2 regions of the Catellatospora sp. NPDC049111 genome follow, and region 2 is predicted to be linked to the other one. Evidence: predicted binding sites of a transcription regulator. Region 2 holds the regulator's gene; the other holds the start of a gene.
The links. The regulator HrcA, encoded in region 2, represses chaperone genes, less so after heat shock. The targets are predictions, from matches to a motif close to GGTTNGCACNCTCNNNNNGAGNGTGCNAACC.
Positions count from the first base shown of each region.

Region 1 (6,791 bases), on a different contig from region 2:
AAACCGGACCTGGCCGGGCCGGGTGAGGCGGTGCTGTCGGCGATGCCCGGCGACACGTACGCCGAGCTCAGCGGCACCTCGATGGCGACGCCGCACGTCGCCGGGGTGATCGCGCTGCTGTGGTCGGCCCGGCCCGAACTGGTCGGCGACCTGCCCCGCACCCAGCAGTTGCTGCGCGACACCGCACAGCCGGCGCTGCTGGCCAACGCCGCGCCCGCCTGCGCGACCGTGGCCGCTCAGGCGGGGGCGGGCATCGTCAACGCGGCCGAGGCGGTCGTCGCCTCCGCCAGGTAGGCTTCCCCTCCATGATCACCCCTTACGAGCCGCTGCACCGGGCCGCCGTGGTCGATCTCCTAGACCGGTCGCTGCTGCCCGAGGACGCGGCCGAGGCGGCCGACATCGTCGAACTGCTGAGCGGATCGGCGGGTTTCGTGGCGATCGACGGCGACGCGATCGACGGTGACGTCGTGGGGGTCGCGCTGGCGTCCACGGGCCGCAAGGACCCGTCGGTCGGCCACCTGGACCTGCTGGTCGTGGATCCCGCGTTCCGGCGGCAGGGCCTGGCCCGCGAGTTGGTCGGCGCCGTCGAGGGGCAGTTGCGGGCGCGCGGGCTGACCGCGGTGCGGGTCGCCGGCAATCCGCCCACGCACGCGTGGCCAGGCGTGGACGTGCGGTACACCCCGGCCGTGTGCGCGCTGACGGCGCTCGGGTACGCCCACGACCGTACGGCCTGGAACATGACCGCGGACCTGGCCGAGGGCTCGCCCGCGCTGCGGGAGACCCGGGCCGCGCAGGAACGGCTGGCCGCCGCGCACGTCGTCGTACGCGCGGCGACGACTGACGACCTGCGGGAGCTGCGGCCGCTGATCGCCGCCGAGTGGGGCCCGGCCTGGGTGGCCGAGGTGGAACGAGCCGTCGGCGGGACCGGTGGCTGCCATGTGGCCATCCGCGACGGGCAGCCGATCGCGTTCGCCGCGTGGGGCGGCTGCCGCCCGAGCTGGTTCGGCCCGATGGGCACCCTGCCCGCCGCGGCGGGCCTGGGCATCGGTGGCGTCCTGCTGCGACGGTGCCTGCGCGACCAGGCCGACCGCGGCATCACCCGAGCGCAGATCGGCTGGGTGGGACCGGTGCCGTTCTACTCCGGAGCGGCCGGCGCGGTCATCGAGCGGGTCTTCTTCCTCTTCCACAAATCGCTATGAGTTGGGCTTTTTTCGCATTTCAGATTAGAACTGGTGGTTTCGGGGCACCATGAGGATGTGGCAGCCCCGACCAGCCCCATAGCCGAACCCCACGAGACCAAGGGCGCGGCGATCATGGTCGCCGCCGCGGCGGCGGTGGGCGGTTTCCTTTTCGGGTACGACACCGCGGTCATCAACGGCACCGTCGACGCTCTGCGCAACACCTTCCACCTGGGCTCGGTGGCGCTCGGCTTCGTCGTGTCGGCGGCTCTGCTGGGCTGTGCCGTCGGCGCCTGGTTCGCCGGCCCCCTGGCCGACCGGCTCGGCCGGGTGCGGGTGATGCTGATCGCCGCGGCGCTCTTCATCGCCAGCTCGATCGGCTCCGGCCTCGCCTTCAGCCCCGTCGACCTGACGTTCTGGCGGATCGTCGGCGGTCTCGGCGTGGGCGCGGCCAGCGTCATCGCGCCCGCGTACATCGCCGAGGTGTCGCCCGCGCACATCCGCGGCCGGCTCGGCTCGCTGCAGCAGCTCGCCATCGTCAGCGGCATCTTCGTCGCCCTGCTGGTCGACTACCTGCTGGCCGACGTGGCGGGCGGTGCGATGGAGGCGGTGCCGTGGGGCGGCGCGGCCTGGCGCTGGATGTTCGCCTCGGCCGCCGTGCCCGCGGTGATCTACGGGGTGCTGGCGCTGCAGATCCCGGAGTCACCCCGCTACCTGGTACGCCGCGGCCGCCTGGCCGAGGCCCGCGACGTGATCAAGCGGCTGATCGGCGGCGACGTCGAGAAACGCATCACCGACATCAAGCGCACGGTGGCGGGCACCACCGAAAAGGTCCATCTGAACGTGCTCAAGGGCCCCAAGTTCGGGCTGCTGCCCATCGTCTGGGTCGGCATCCTGCTCTCGGTGTTCCAGCAGTTCGTCGGCATCAACGTGATCTTCTACTACTCGTCGGCGCTGTGGGCGTCGGTGGGTTTCAGCGAGTCCGACGCACTGCTGATCACGGTCATCACCAGCATCACCAACATCGTCACCACGCTCATCGCGATCGCCCTGGTCGACAAGGTCGGCCGCAAGCCGCTGCTGCTCGTCGGCGCGGCCGGCATGGTGCTCACCCTCGGCACGATGGCCTGGTGCTTCTCCACCGCCGCCCAGACGGTCGGGCCCAACGGCGAGACGCTGACCACGCTCAGCCCCGCGATCGGCAAGGTCGCCCTCGTCGCCGCCAACCTGTACGTGGTCGCCTTCGGCATGAGCTGGGGCCCGGTGGTCTGGGTCCTGCTGGGCGAGATGTTCAACAACAAGATCCGCGCCACCGCGCTGGCCGTCGCCGCCGCCGCGCAGTGGATCGCGAACTGGCTGATCAGCACCACGTTCCCGGCCCTGTCGAACATCGGCCTGACCTTCGCCTACGGCCTGTACGCCCTGTTCGCCCTGCTCGCCTTCGTCTTCGTCTGGAAGGCCGTCCGCGAAACCAAGGGCCGCGAACTCGAAGCCATGTGACCCGCCCACGGCCGGCGCGGCCGGTTCGGTCCGCCCACTCACCATGATCGTTCGACTTGCCCGGCACCTGTGCGTATCTTGAGCCCGCTTTCGCCCACCTGCCTGGCAAGTTGAACGATCATGGCGGCGCGGCACAGCGCGGCACAGCGCGTGGGAGGGCGCGGCACAGCGCGGCGGCGGGGCGGGGCGCGGGGCGGGGCGAAACGGGGCGAAACGGGAAGGCCCCCGAGCCGGAGCTCGGGGGCCTTCGTCGTGTTCAGGTGTTGCGGTGGATCTGATCCGGACGGATCAGCCCTGATACCGCTTCTGATCCTGACGGATCAGAAGTCCATCTCGCCACCGCCGGGGCCGGCCGGCGCAGCGGCGGCCTTCTCCGGCTTGTCGGCCACGACGGCCTCGGTGGTGAGGAACAGGGCCGCGATCGAGGCCGCGTTCTGCAGCGCCGAACGGGTCACCTTGGCGGGGTCGAGGATGCCGGCCTTCAGCAGGTCGACGTACTCGCCGGTCGCAGCGTTGAGGCCCCAGCCGGGCTCCAGGTTGCGCACCTTCTCCACCACGACGCCACCCTCGAGGCCCGCGTTGACGGCGATCTGCCGCAGCGGGGCGTCGAGCGCGACCTTGACGATGTTGGCACCGGTGGCCTCGTCGCCCGAGAGGTCCAGCTTCTCGAACGCGGTCTTGCCGGCCTGCACGAGCGCGACGCCGCCACCGGCGACGATGCCCTCCTCGACGGCCGCCTTCGCGTTGCGAACGGCGTCCTCGATGCGGTGCTTGCGCTCCTTGAGCTCGACCTCGGTGGCCGCGCCGACCTTGATGACCGCGACACCGCCGGCCAGCTTGGCCAGGCGCTCCTGCAGCTTCTCACGGTCGTAGTCGGAGTCCGACTTCTCGATCTCGGCACGGATCTGGTTCACCCGGCCGTTGATCTGGTCGGCGTCACCGGAGCCGTCGACGATCGTGGTCTCGTCCTTGGTGACCACGACCTTGCGGGCGCGGCCCAGCATGTCGAGACCGGTGCTGTCGAGCTTGAGGCCGACCTCCTCGGACACGACCTGGCCACCGGTCAGGATCGCGATGTCCTGCAGCATGGCCTTGCGGCGGTCGCCGAAGCCCGGCGCCTTGACGGCGACGGACTTGAAGGTGCCACGGATCTTGTTGACGATCAGGGTCGCCAGGGCCTCGCCCTCGACGTCCTCGGCGATGATCAGCAGCGGCTTGCCGCTCTGCATGACCTTCTCGAGGATCGGCAGCATGTCCTTGACGTTGCTGATCTTGCCGTTGACGATGAGCAGGTAGGGGTCCTCCAGGACCGCCTCCATGCGCTCAGGGTCGGTGATGAAGTAGGCCGAGTTGAAGCCCTTGTCGAAGCGCATACCCTCGGTGAGCTCCAGCTCCAGCCCGAAAGTGTTGCTCTCCTCGACGGTGATGACGCCTTCCTTGCCGACCTTGTCCATCGCCTCGGCGATGATCTCGCCGACGGTCGGGTCAGCCGCGGAGATCGAGGCGGTGGAGGCGATCTGCTCCTTCGTCTCGACGTCCTTGGCCAGCTTGGAGAGCTCCTCCGCCACCGACGCGACGGCGGCCTCGATGCCCCGCTTCAGGGCCATCGGGTTCGCACCGGCGGCAACGTTGCGCAGGCCCTCGCGGACCAGCGCCTGGGCCAGGACGGTCGCCGTCGTCGTGCCGTCACCGGCGACGTCGTCGGTCTTCTTGGCGACCTCCTTGACCAGCTCAGCGCCGATCTTCTCGTACGGGTCCTCGAGCTCGATCTCCTTGGCGATGCTCACACCATCGTTGGTGATGGTGGGGGCGCCCCACTTCTTCTCGAGCACGACGTTGCGGCCCTTGGGGCCGAGCGTCACCTTTACGGCGTCAGCGAGGACGTTCATTCCCCGCTCGAGGCCGCGGCGAGCCTCCTCGTCGAACGCGATAATCTTGGCCATAACGGCGTTGTCCTCCTGGACAATCCGAGGTCGGAGAGCTGGCCCGCGACGACCGGCTGCCACCATTCGGCAGCCCCGCAACTCCGACTTCTGGTCTCGTATTGGCACTCACGCGAGGAGAGTGCCAATCACCTGTTTAGCACTCTCGCCCCCCGAGTGCAAGCGAACACGGGATGATCACAGGTGGTTCACCAGGTGCGGCCGAGTTCGATGACCACCGGTTCGGAGCCGTCCGGCGCGGGATCGGCGGAGGGCGGGCCGGGCGTCGTCGACAGGGCCACCCGGTGCAGGTAGGCGACCGTGAGCGCGGTCATCGTCACGGCCGACGTCAGCACGCCAAGGATCGAGTCCGCCACCAGCTGCAGGTTCCGCGCCAACATGAACGGCATGTCGACCTGCACCGCCTTGGCCAGCGCGACGCCGGCCAGTTCGTCGGCGGCCCAACCGAACGCCAGCAGCGCGACGATCTGCCCGATCGTCGTCGCACGGCTGTGCGCCAGCAGCCATGCCCGCCCCGGTCCACGCCGTTCGAACAGCACGACCAGCGGCAGCAGCGCGGTGGCGAAGGACAGGTACCAGCCGCCGACGGTCATCACGGTGGAGAAGGTCTCGAACGACGAGATCGAGTACGGGTAGTCCGTGAACCTGTAGAACACGTAGAAGCTGGCCGCGGCACGGATCAGGCCGACTCCGGCCAGCCACAGAGCCAGTCGGCCGCACCGCCGCACCCCCTGTCCCAGTGCCACGCCGACCCGCACCCGGCGGCCCTCGCCGGCCCCGCGGAGCACCTCGACCGCCGCCGCCCACGCCCAGGCGGTGCACGCACCCGACAGCACGGCGGGCAGCACGTAGACGCCGACGATGTAGACGGGTTCGTCCAGATCCAGCCCCGGGCTGGGTCCGAAGGTGGCGAACAGCAGCAGCCCACCGACGGCGAGCAGGGCGACCGCCTCGGTGACGACGCTGATCGCGAGCACTCGCCACCAGCAGGCTCGCAGCAGGTTCAGGGTCTCGCGAAGCCAGGACGACCGGGCCGGGATCTGCTCGATCACCGCGCGGCCAGCTCGTCGACGAGCCGTCGGGTGGAGACGGTGTCCTCGGCCCCGCGACGCTCGGCGTACGTGATGAGGATGCCGCTGAACAGCACCATCGTCAGCGGAATCTCGATGACGGCACCGAGCAGGGTGGTGGCCCCGGTCATCGCCACGGCCATGGCGGTGTCACCCGGCGGCACGACCGCGGTGCCGATCGCGCTGAGCATCCGCTCGATGACAGAGCCGGCGAACAGGGTGAGGCCGAGCAGCAGCAGCCGTCCGGTGGTCGGCCAGAACGCGTTGTGCAGCAGCGTGCTGGACCGGCGCAGCGGGCTGCCGCGCTCGAACAGGAACGCCGGGCCGAGCAGTGCGATCACCAGCATCAGGTATCCGCCGACGAGCAGCACCGGGATCACCCCGATCAGCGAGGCGATCTGGACGCAGCACGCGGCGACGGCGACGACGCCGAGGCCGACGAGCAGGTAGGCCAGCACGTGCCAGAGGGTGAGGCCGAGCATCCGGCGCAGCCCGTAGCGCATCGCCTCGCCGACGGTCACCGGCAGCCCGGCCGCCTGCCGGGTGGCCAGGTGGGTGGCCGCGGCGTAGCCGAGCATCTGCAGCAGCAGCACGACCACCACGTACGCCGCCACGGTCGCCAGCAGCGTGGCGATCAGCTCCTCGGCCATGTCCGAGCGGCCGAGGATGCTCAGGTCGAAGCCGCCGCCCGCGATCACACCGGCGACCAGCAGCACGCCGAACACGACGGTCGGCAGCAGGTGGGTCAGCGCGAAGATGACGAGCAGCTGCGACCACCCGCGCCGCAGCACGCCGCCCACCCGGTAGGTCCACCCGCTGAACCCCTGCACGGCCGGGTTGACCAGCGGGTCGTGCTCCGGACCGAAGTCCGGCGTCGCCACGCGGTATGCCTCGTCGGGCGGCCGGAAACCCTGCTCGGACGGCAGCGGCTCGCCGGCGTCGTAGGGGTTCGGGGTGGACTCGGACATGTGCTGCTCCAGGTCGGAGGGAGGGGCCGCCCAGTGTGGCACGCCCGCGCCCACGCCGCTGTCCCCTGCGGCCCGACGCCGTATCCGGAAAAGGCGGAAGGGCCCCGATCCTGTGGGATCAGAGCCCTTTCC
Region 1 covers NZ_JBEZEB010000012.1:79,594-86,384, reverse strand. Annotated here, with positions in the region: gene AB0B66_RS19085 (S8 family serine peptidase) at 1-294, shown strand, start outside; gene AB0B66_RS19080 (GNAT family N-acetyltransferase) at 306-1,199, shown strand; gene AB0B66_RS19075 (sugar porter family MFS transporter) at 1,257-2,678, shown strand; gene groL (chaperonin GroEL) at 2,999-4,621, opposite strand; gene AB0B66_RS19065 (hypothetical protein) at 4,810-5,673, opposite strand; gene AB0B66_RS19060 (hypothetical protein) at 5,670-6,659, opposite strand.
Region 1: the regulator HrcA is predicted to act here: its motif matches at 4,721-4,751, upstream of groL (chaperonin GroEL).

Region 2 (6,791 bases):
TCGTTCAGGCCACCCTACGGGGTGGCCGCCGCCACAGCACCGTCCTCGTCGGACCGCGGAACCCAAGCGGCATCCCGTTTCTCCCGGAATGCGGCGACTCCCTCGCGGCCCTCGGCGGAGCCGAAGAAGCGCAGCGAGATTTCCGACAGGTGGGCCAGCTCGGCGTCCAGGTCCGGCTCCGGGCGGCGGCGCAGCAGTTCCTTCGTCGTCGCCAGCGAGGCGGGCGCCCCCCGGACCAGGCTCTCGCACCAGCGTGCGACGACCGCGTCCACGTCGTCGTCCGGCGCGGTCGCGGTCACCAGCCCGATCGCGGCGGCGCGGGGTCCGTCGAAGACGTCGCCGGTCAGGTACAGCTCCGCGGCGGCGCGCGGGGCCAGCCTGGGCAGCACCGTGGCGGAGATCAGCGCGGGCACCACCCCCAGCCGCACCTCGGTGAAGGCGAACGTGGCCCCCGCCGTGCACACCGCGAGGTCGGCGGCGGCGATCAGACCCAGCCCGCCCGCGCGGGCCGGCCCCCGGACCACGGCCACCACGGGCTTGGCCGACCGGGCCACCGCGCCCAGCACGTCACCCAGCAGCGCGGCCGGCATCTGCCCGGACTTCGCCGCGGCGGCGGTCTCGGCCAGGTCGGCGCCGGAGCAGAAGACCGGGCCGGTGTGGTCGAGCACGATCACCCGTACCCGGTCGTCGGCGTTCGCCTCGGCCAGCGCCGCCAGCAGTTCGGTCATCAGCCGGTGCGACAGCGCGTTGCGGTTGTGCGGGCTGTCGAGGGTGATCGTCGTTACGCCGCGGGCGTGGGTGACCCGGACGAGGTGGGAGTCAGGTGAGGACATGAGGGCAGACTAGAGCCGTGGCCCAGCTTCCCGACGGTGAACCCGTACCCGACACCGGTGTCCTGCCCGAGTCCGCGCTGGCCGACGTCGGCGGGCGCGGCTTCGGCGTGTACCTGCACGTGCCGTTCTGCGCCAGCCGCTGCGGGTACTGCGACTTCAACACCTACACCGCCTCGGAGCTGGGCGGCGCGGACACCGAGGGCTACGTCGAGGCGGTGCTCGCCGAGCTGGCGCTGGCCGCGAAGGTGCTGCCCGCCCCGCCGCGCGTCGACACCGTCTTCGTCGGCGGCGGCACGCCCACCCTGCTCAAGCCGGCCCAGCTCGGCCGGATGCTGGAAGCGGTCGACAGCACGTGGGGACTGGCCGCCGGCGCGGAGGTCACCACCGAGGCCAACCCCGAGTCGGTGAACCCCGCCTCGCTGCGGGAGCTGCGCGCGGCCGGATTCACCCGGATCTCGCTGGGCATGCAGTCGGCCGCGCCCGGGGTGCTGCGCATCCTGGACCGCAAGCACACCGCCGGGCGCGCCCCGGCCGCCGCGCTCGAGGCGCGGGAGGCCGGGTTCGAGCACGTCAACCTGGACCTGATCTACGGGACGCCGGGGGAGACCGAGGACGACTTCGCCGCCTCGCTGGCCGCGGTGGTCGGCGCGGGGGTGGACCACGTCAGCGCGTACGCCCTGATCGTGGAGGACGGCACCCGCCTGTCGGCCCGGATCCGGCGCGGGGAGCTGGCCTCCCCGGACGACGACGTGGCCGCGGACCGCTACCTGGCGGCGGAGGCGGCGCTGTCCGCCGCCGGGTTGGGCTGGTACGAGGTCTCGAACTGGGCCGCCGACGAGGCCGCCCGGTGCGCGCACAACCTGCTCTACTGGCGCGGCGGCGACTGGTGGGGCCTCGGGCCCGGCGCGCACAGCCACGTCGGCGGCGTGCGCTGGTGGAACGTCAAGCACCCGGCGAAGTACGCGGCCCGGCTGGCCGAAGGGCTCTCCCCGGGCCTGGGCCGGGAGGTGCTGACCGAAGAGCAGCGCCACACCGAGGACGTGCTGCTGCGGCTGCGCCTGATCGAGGGCCTGCCGCTGGCCGTACTGGACGAGGCCGGGCGCGCCGCGGCCGGGCAGGCGCTGGCCGACGGGCTGCTCGAACCCTCCGCGTACGCAGAAGGCCGCGCAGCGCTGACGCTGCGCGGCCGTCTCCTCGCGGACGCGGTGGTCCACTCCTTGCTGGCCTGGTGACCCGGCTTACTTGATCAGGTTCATGGTCAGCGGGTACTTCGGCAGCTCGCCGTTGTTGGCCTTGACACCGGCCATGACGCCCATGATCAGCGGGAACAGCGGCACGAAGAACAGCACCATGGGCAGGATCAGCCAGCTCAGGCAGCTGCCGACGCAGAGGCTCACGATGCTGATGACGCCCCAGAGGATCTGGAAGTTCAGCGCGGCGGTCGCGTGCGCCTTGACCGTGGGCGACTCGTTGCCCTTGACGAGCAGGGCGACCAGCGGAGCGACGAACCAGGTCAGCGCGCCACCGAAGTGGGCGACCAGGGCCCAGGTCTTGTCATCCGGGTTGGCGTAGCCGACCGGGGCGGGGCCGCCGACCGACGGCGGAGGGGTGTAGCCGCCAGGGGCGGACGGCGGGGGAGACGCGGGGGCCGACGGCGGCGCTGCCGGGGCCGGCGGCTCGTAAGAGGGGGCCGAAGGAACCGGCGGCTCCGAGGAGCCGGGCGGGGTGGGTTCACTCATGCCCGACAGGCTAGGTCTGTGGATCAATCGGCGCCAGTCAACACCCGTGACCGATAGGCGACACACTGCGAGCCGATCGGCCGAGTTTACCCGCTGTCCACTTTGTCGATGTCCGCGCCAGGTGTCGGATGCCGCGTGGTGTCGACCCCGTCACCACGCCTATGCCGTCCGGGTGACGGCCCACGTAGACTGGCACTCGCTCACGACGAGTGCCAGCCGGGAGGTGCGTATGGGTCTGGATGACCGCAAACTCGAAGTGCTGCGTGCCATCGTCGAGGACTACGTCGCGACGCAGGAGCCGGTGGGGAGCAAGGCGCTGGTCGAGCGGCACGCCCTGGGTGTGTCGCCGGCGACCGTGCGCAACGACATGGCCGTGCTGGAGGAGGAGGGTTTCATCCGCCAGCCGCACACGTCGGCCGGCCGGGTGCCCACCGACCGGGGCTACCGCCTGTTCGTAGACCGGCTGTCGCGGGTCAAGCCGCTCTCCCCGGCCGAGCGCCGGGCGATCGAGCGGTTCCTGGTCGGCGCGGTCGACCTCGACGACGTGGTGCACCGCGCGGTGCGGCTGCTCGCGCAGCTCACCCGCCAGGTCGCCGTGGTGCAGTACCCGAGCCTGACCCGGTCCTCCGTACGCCATCTGGAACTGGTTCCGGTCTCCACCACCCGGCTGCTGCTCGTCATGATCACCGACACCGGCCGGGTCGAGCAGCGGGTCGTCGAGCTGCCTGGCCCCGTGGAGCCGGACGAGATCACCGAATTGCGCCGCACCCTCAACGCGACCCTGGTCGGCGTGAAGCTGGTGGACACCCCGCCGCTGGTGCAGGGTCTGGTCGAGCGGGCCGAGCCGCAGGGCAAGGCAACCATGAGCACGCTGGTCAGCGTCCTGCTGGAGACCCTCGTCGAGCGGCACGAGGAACGGCTGGCCCTCGCCGGCACGTCGAACCTGGCCCGGATGGGCCCGCTGGACCTGACCACCGGCGCGCTGCGGCCGATCCTGGAGGCGCTGGAGGAGGAGGTCATCCTGCTCAAGCTCTTCGACGAGGTGAAGTCGGGCGCGGCCCGGGTGCGCATCGGCGACGAGAACGAGGTCGTCGACCTGCGGGCCACCTCGGTGGTCAGCACGGGCTACGGTCCGGGCGCGACCGTCGTCGGCGGGATGGGCATCGTCGGCCCGACCCGCATGGACTACCCCGGCACCATCGCCACCGTTCGCGCCGTGGCGCGTTACGTGGGCGAGATGCTGGGACATTGATTCCGAATTTCCTGTTGTTGCTGAACGAGGCTTGAGGACAGCGTGGCCAAGGACTACTACGGCATTCTCGGCGTTCCCAAGGACGCCGACGCCGACGACATCAAGCGGGCTTACCGCAAGCTCGCCCGTCAGTACCACCCGGACGTCAATCCGGACCCGGCCGCGGCGGAGAAGTTCAAGGACATCAACAACGCGTACGAGGTCCTCTCCGACGACCAGAAGCGGCGCATGGTGGACCTGGGCGGCGACCCGCTCGCGCCGGGCGGAGGCGGCGCGGGTCCGGGCGGCCCCGGCGGCGGCCCGTTCGTCGGCTTCCAGGACATCATGGACGCCTTCTTCGGCGGCAGCGGCTCGCGCGGCCCGCGCCCGCGCACCCGGCCCGGCGCGGACGCCATCCTGCGGCTGGACCTCGACCTGTTCGAGACCGCGTTCGGTGTCGAGGCGCCGATCACCGTGGACACCGCGGTGCTGTGCACCACCTGTTCCGGCGCCGGCACCGCGGCGGGCACCCACCCGCAGACCTGCGACACCTGTGGCGGGCGCGGCGAGGTGCAGTCGGTGCAGCGCACCTTCCTGGGCCAGGTCGTGTCGTCGCGCCCGTGCAACGCCTGCCAGGGCTTCGGCACCACGATCCCGCACCCGTGCCCGACCTGCGCCGGCGACGGCCGCGTCCGCACCCGGCGCAGCCTGACCGTGAAGATCCCGGCCGGCGTCGAGGACGGCATGCGGATCCGGCTGGCCAACCAGGGCGAGGTCGGCCCCGGCGGCGGCCCGTCCGGCGACCTGTACGTGGAGATCCACGAGCGGGCCCACGACGTGTACGCGCGCAAGGGCGACGACCTGCACTGCAAGGTCACCGTCCCGATGACCGCCGCCGCCCTGGGCACCCGCCTGACCATCAAGACCCTGGACTCCGAGGAGCAGGTCGAGGTCAAGCCCGGCACCCAGCCGAACTCGACCCTGCGCATCCGCGCCAAGGGCGTCCCGCACCTGCGCGGCACCGGCCGCGGCGACCTGTTCGTGCACCTCGACGTCCGCACTCCCACCCGTCTCGACGGCGAGCAGGAGCGCATGCTCCGAGAGTTCGCCCGCGCCCGCGGCGAGGAGGTCGCCGAACTCTCCAAGCAGGGCGGCTTCTTCTCCCGAGTCCGCGACGCCTTCAACGGCCACTGAGGGGTCTCTTCACCGCGTTGATCATGAACTTATGGACGTGTTCGACGGCGTGTCGGCACCCATAAGTTCATGATCACCACTGGAGGATGTCTGCCGTGAGTGCGCCGCTGTTCCTGGTCGACGAGCTGCCTGCGGGGCGGGTCTACACGCTCGGTGGGGCGGAGGGCCACCATGCCGCGACGGTGCAGCGGCTGCGGGTGGGCGAGGCGCTGCTGCTCGCCGACGGGCGCGGTGGTCTGGCGTCCGCGGTGGTCCAGGCCATCGGCAAGGGCACGCTCGATCTGGCCATCATCGAGCTGCGGTACGCCCACGCGCCCGACCCTCGCCTGGTCGTCGCCCAGGGCATCGCCAAGGGCGACCGGGGTGAGCTGGCCGTACAGGCGATGACCGAGGTCGGCGTCGACGAGATCCTGCCCTGGGCCGCGTCGCGCAGCGTCGCCCAGTGGCGCGGCGACCGGGGCACGAAGTCCCGCGAGAAGTGGGCGGCGGTCGCCCGCGAGGCCGCCAAGCAGGCCCGCCGCACGTTCCTGCCCGTGGTCGGCGGCGACCCCGACCTGTCCACGAAACAGCTCGTCCAGCGGCTCACGACGGCCTCGGCCGTGTACGTGCTGCACGAGGAGGCGACCGAGCGGCTGTCCCAGGTCGAGCTGCCCGCCGCCGGGGAGATCGTGCTGGTCGTGGGCCCCGAGGGCGGCATCGACGATGCCGAGATCACGGCGTTCCTCGCCGCCGGTGCGGTGGCGGTGCGCCTGGGCGAGAACGTGTTGCGTACCTCGACAGCCGGCGTCGCGGCCCTCAGCGTGCTCGCCACCCGCCTGCACCGCTGGTGACTCCCCGGGCGACTTTGCTCTGCACCCATTTGCTTGCTCTGCACCCACCGGCGCAACGGCCGCGTCCGGTCACCGCCGCGAGGTGAGCACCCGACTGCGGCGCGTCCGCCATGATCGCTCGACTTGCCAGGCACCTGTGCGAAAGCGTGCTCAAGATACGCACACCTGCCAGGCAAGTTGGACGATCAAGGCCGCAGGGCCCGGTCAGCGGAGGTGGGAGGCGCCGTTGAGGTCTAGGACGGCGCCGGAGGCCCATTCGGCGGCGGGGTCGGCGAGCCAGAGGACGGCGGCGGCGATCTCCTCGGGGCGGGCGACCCGGCCGAACGGGCTCTGCGCGGCGTGTTCGGCACCGCGGGGGACCTTGTAGGCGGCGTTGGTCTCGTCCTCCTGGACGTAGCCGGGGGCCACGGTGGCGACGGCGATGCGGTACGGGGCCAGCGCCACGGCCAGGGACTGGCCCATGGCGTGCAGGCCGGCCTTGGCCGCGCCGTACGCGGGCTGGCCGGGCTCGCCGCGGTAGGCCCCGCGGGAGCCGACGTTGATCACGCGGGCGGACGGGGAGCCCGGGGGACGGGCGAGCATGTGCCGGACCGCGCAGTAGGTGACGTTCGCCGGGCCGGTCAGGTTCACCGCGAGCGTGCGCGTCCACAGCTCCTGCCACTGCTCGTAGGTGACCCCGGTGATCGGGTGCGGGTAGGCCTGCCCGGCGTTGTTGACCAGCACATCCAGCCCGCCCAGCGCCTGTGCGGCAGCATCGACCATCGTGGCGACGGCGGCCGGGTCGGCGAGGTCCGCGCGTACCACCGCGTGCCCTTGACCAGGCAGCGATGCCCGCAGCGATTCGGCGAGGTCGGCGGAGTCGCGGTGGTGGATGGCGACGCGGTCGCCGCGGGCGGCGAACGCGGCCGCGACGGCCCGGCCGACGCCGCGCGACGCCCCGGTGACCAGCACCGCTCGTGAATCG
Region 2 covers NZ_JBEZEB010000017.1:88,660-95,450, reverse strand. Annotated here, with positions in the region: gene AB0B66_RS23350 (enoyl-CoA hydratase-related protein) at 15-833, opposite strand; gene hemW (radical SAM family heme chaperone HemW) at 851-2,065, shown strand; gene AB0B66_RS23340 (DUF4870 domain-containing protein) at 2,072-2,572, opposite strand; gene hrcA (heat-inducible transcriptional repressor HrcA) at 2,802-3,824, shown strand; gene dnaJ (molecular chaperone DnaJ) at 3,867-4,997, shown strand; gene AB0B66_RS23325 (16S rRNA (uracil(1498)-N(3))-methyltransferase) at 5,093-5,827, shown strand; gene AB0B66_RS23320 (SDR family oxidoreductase) at 6,032-6,791, opposite strand, start outside.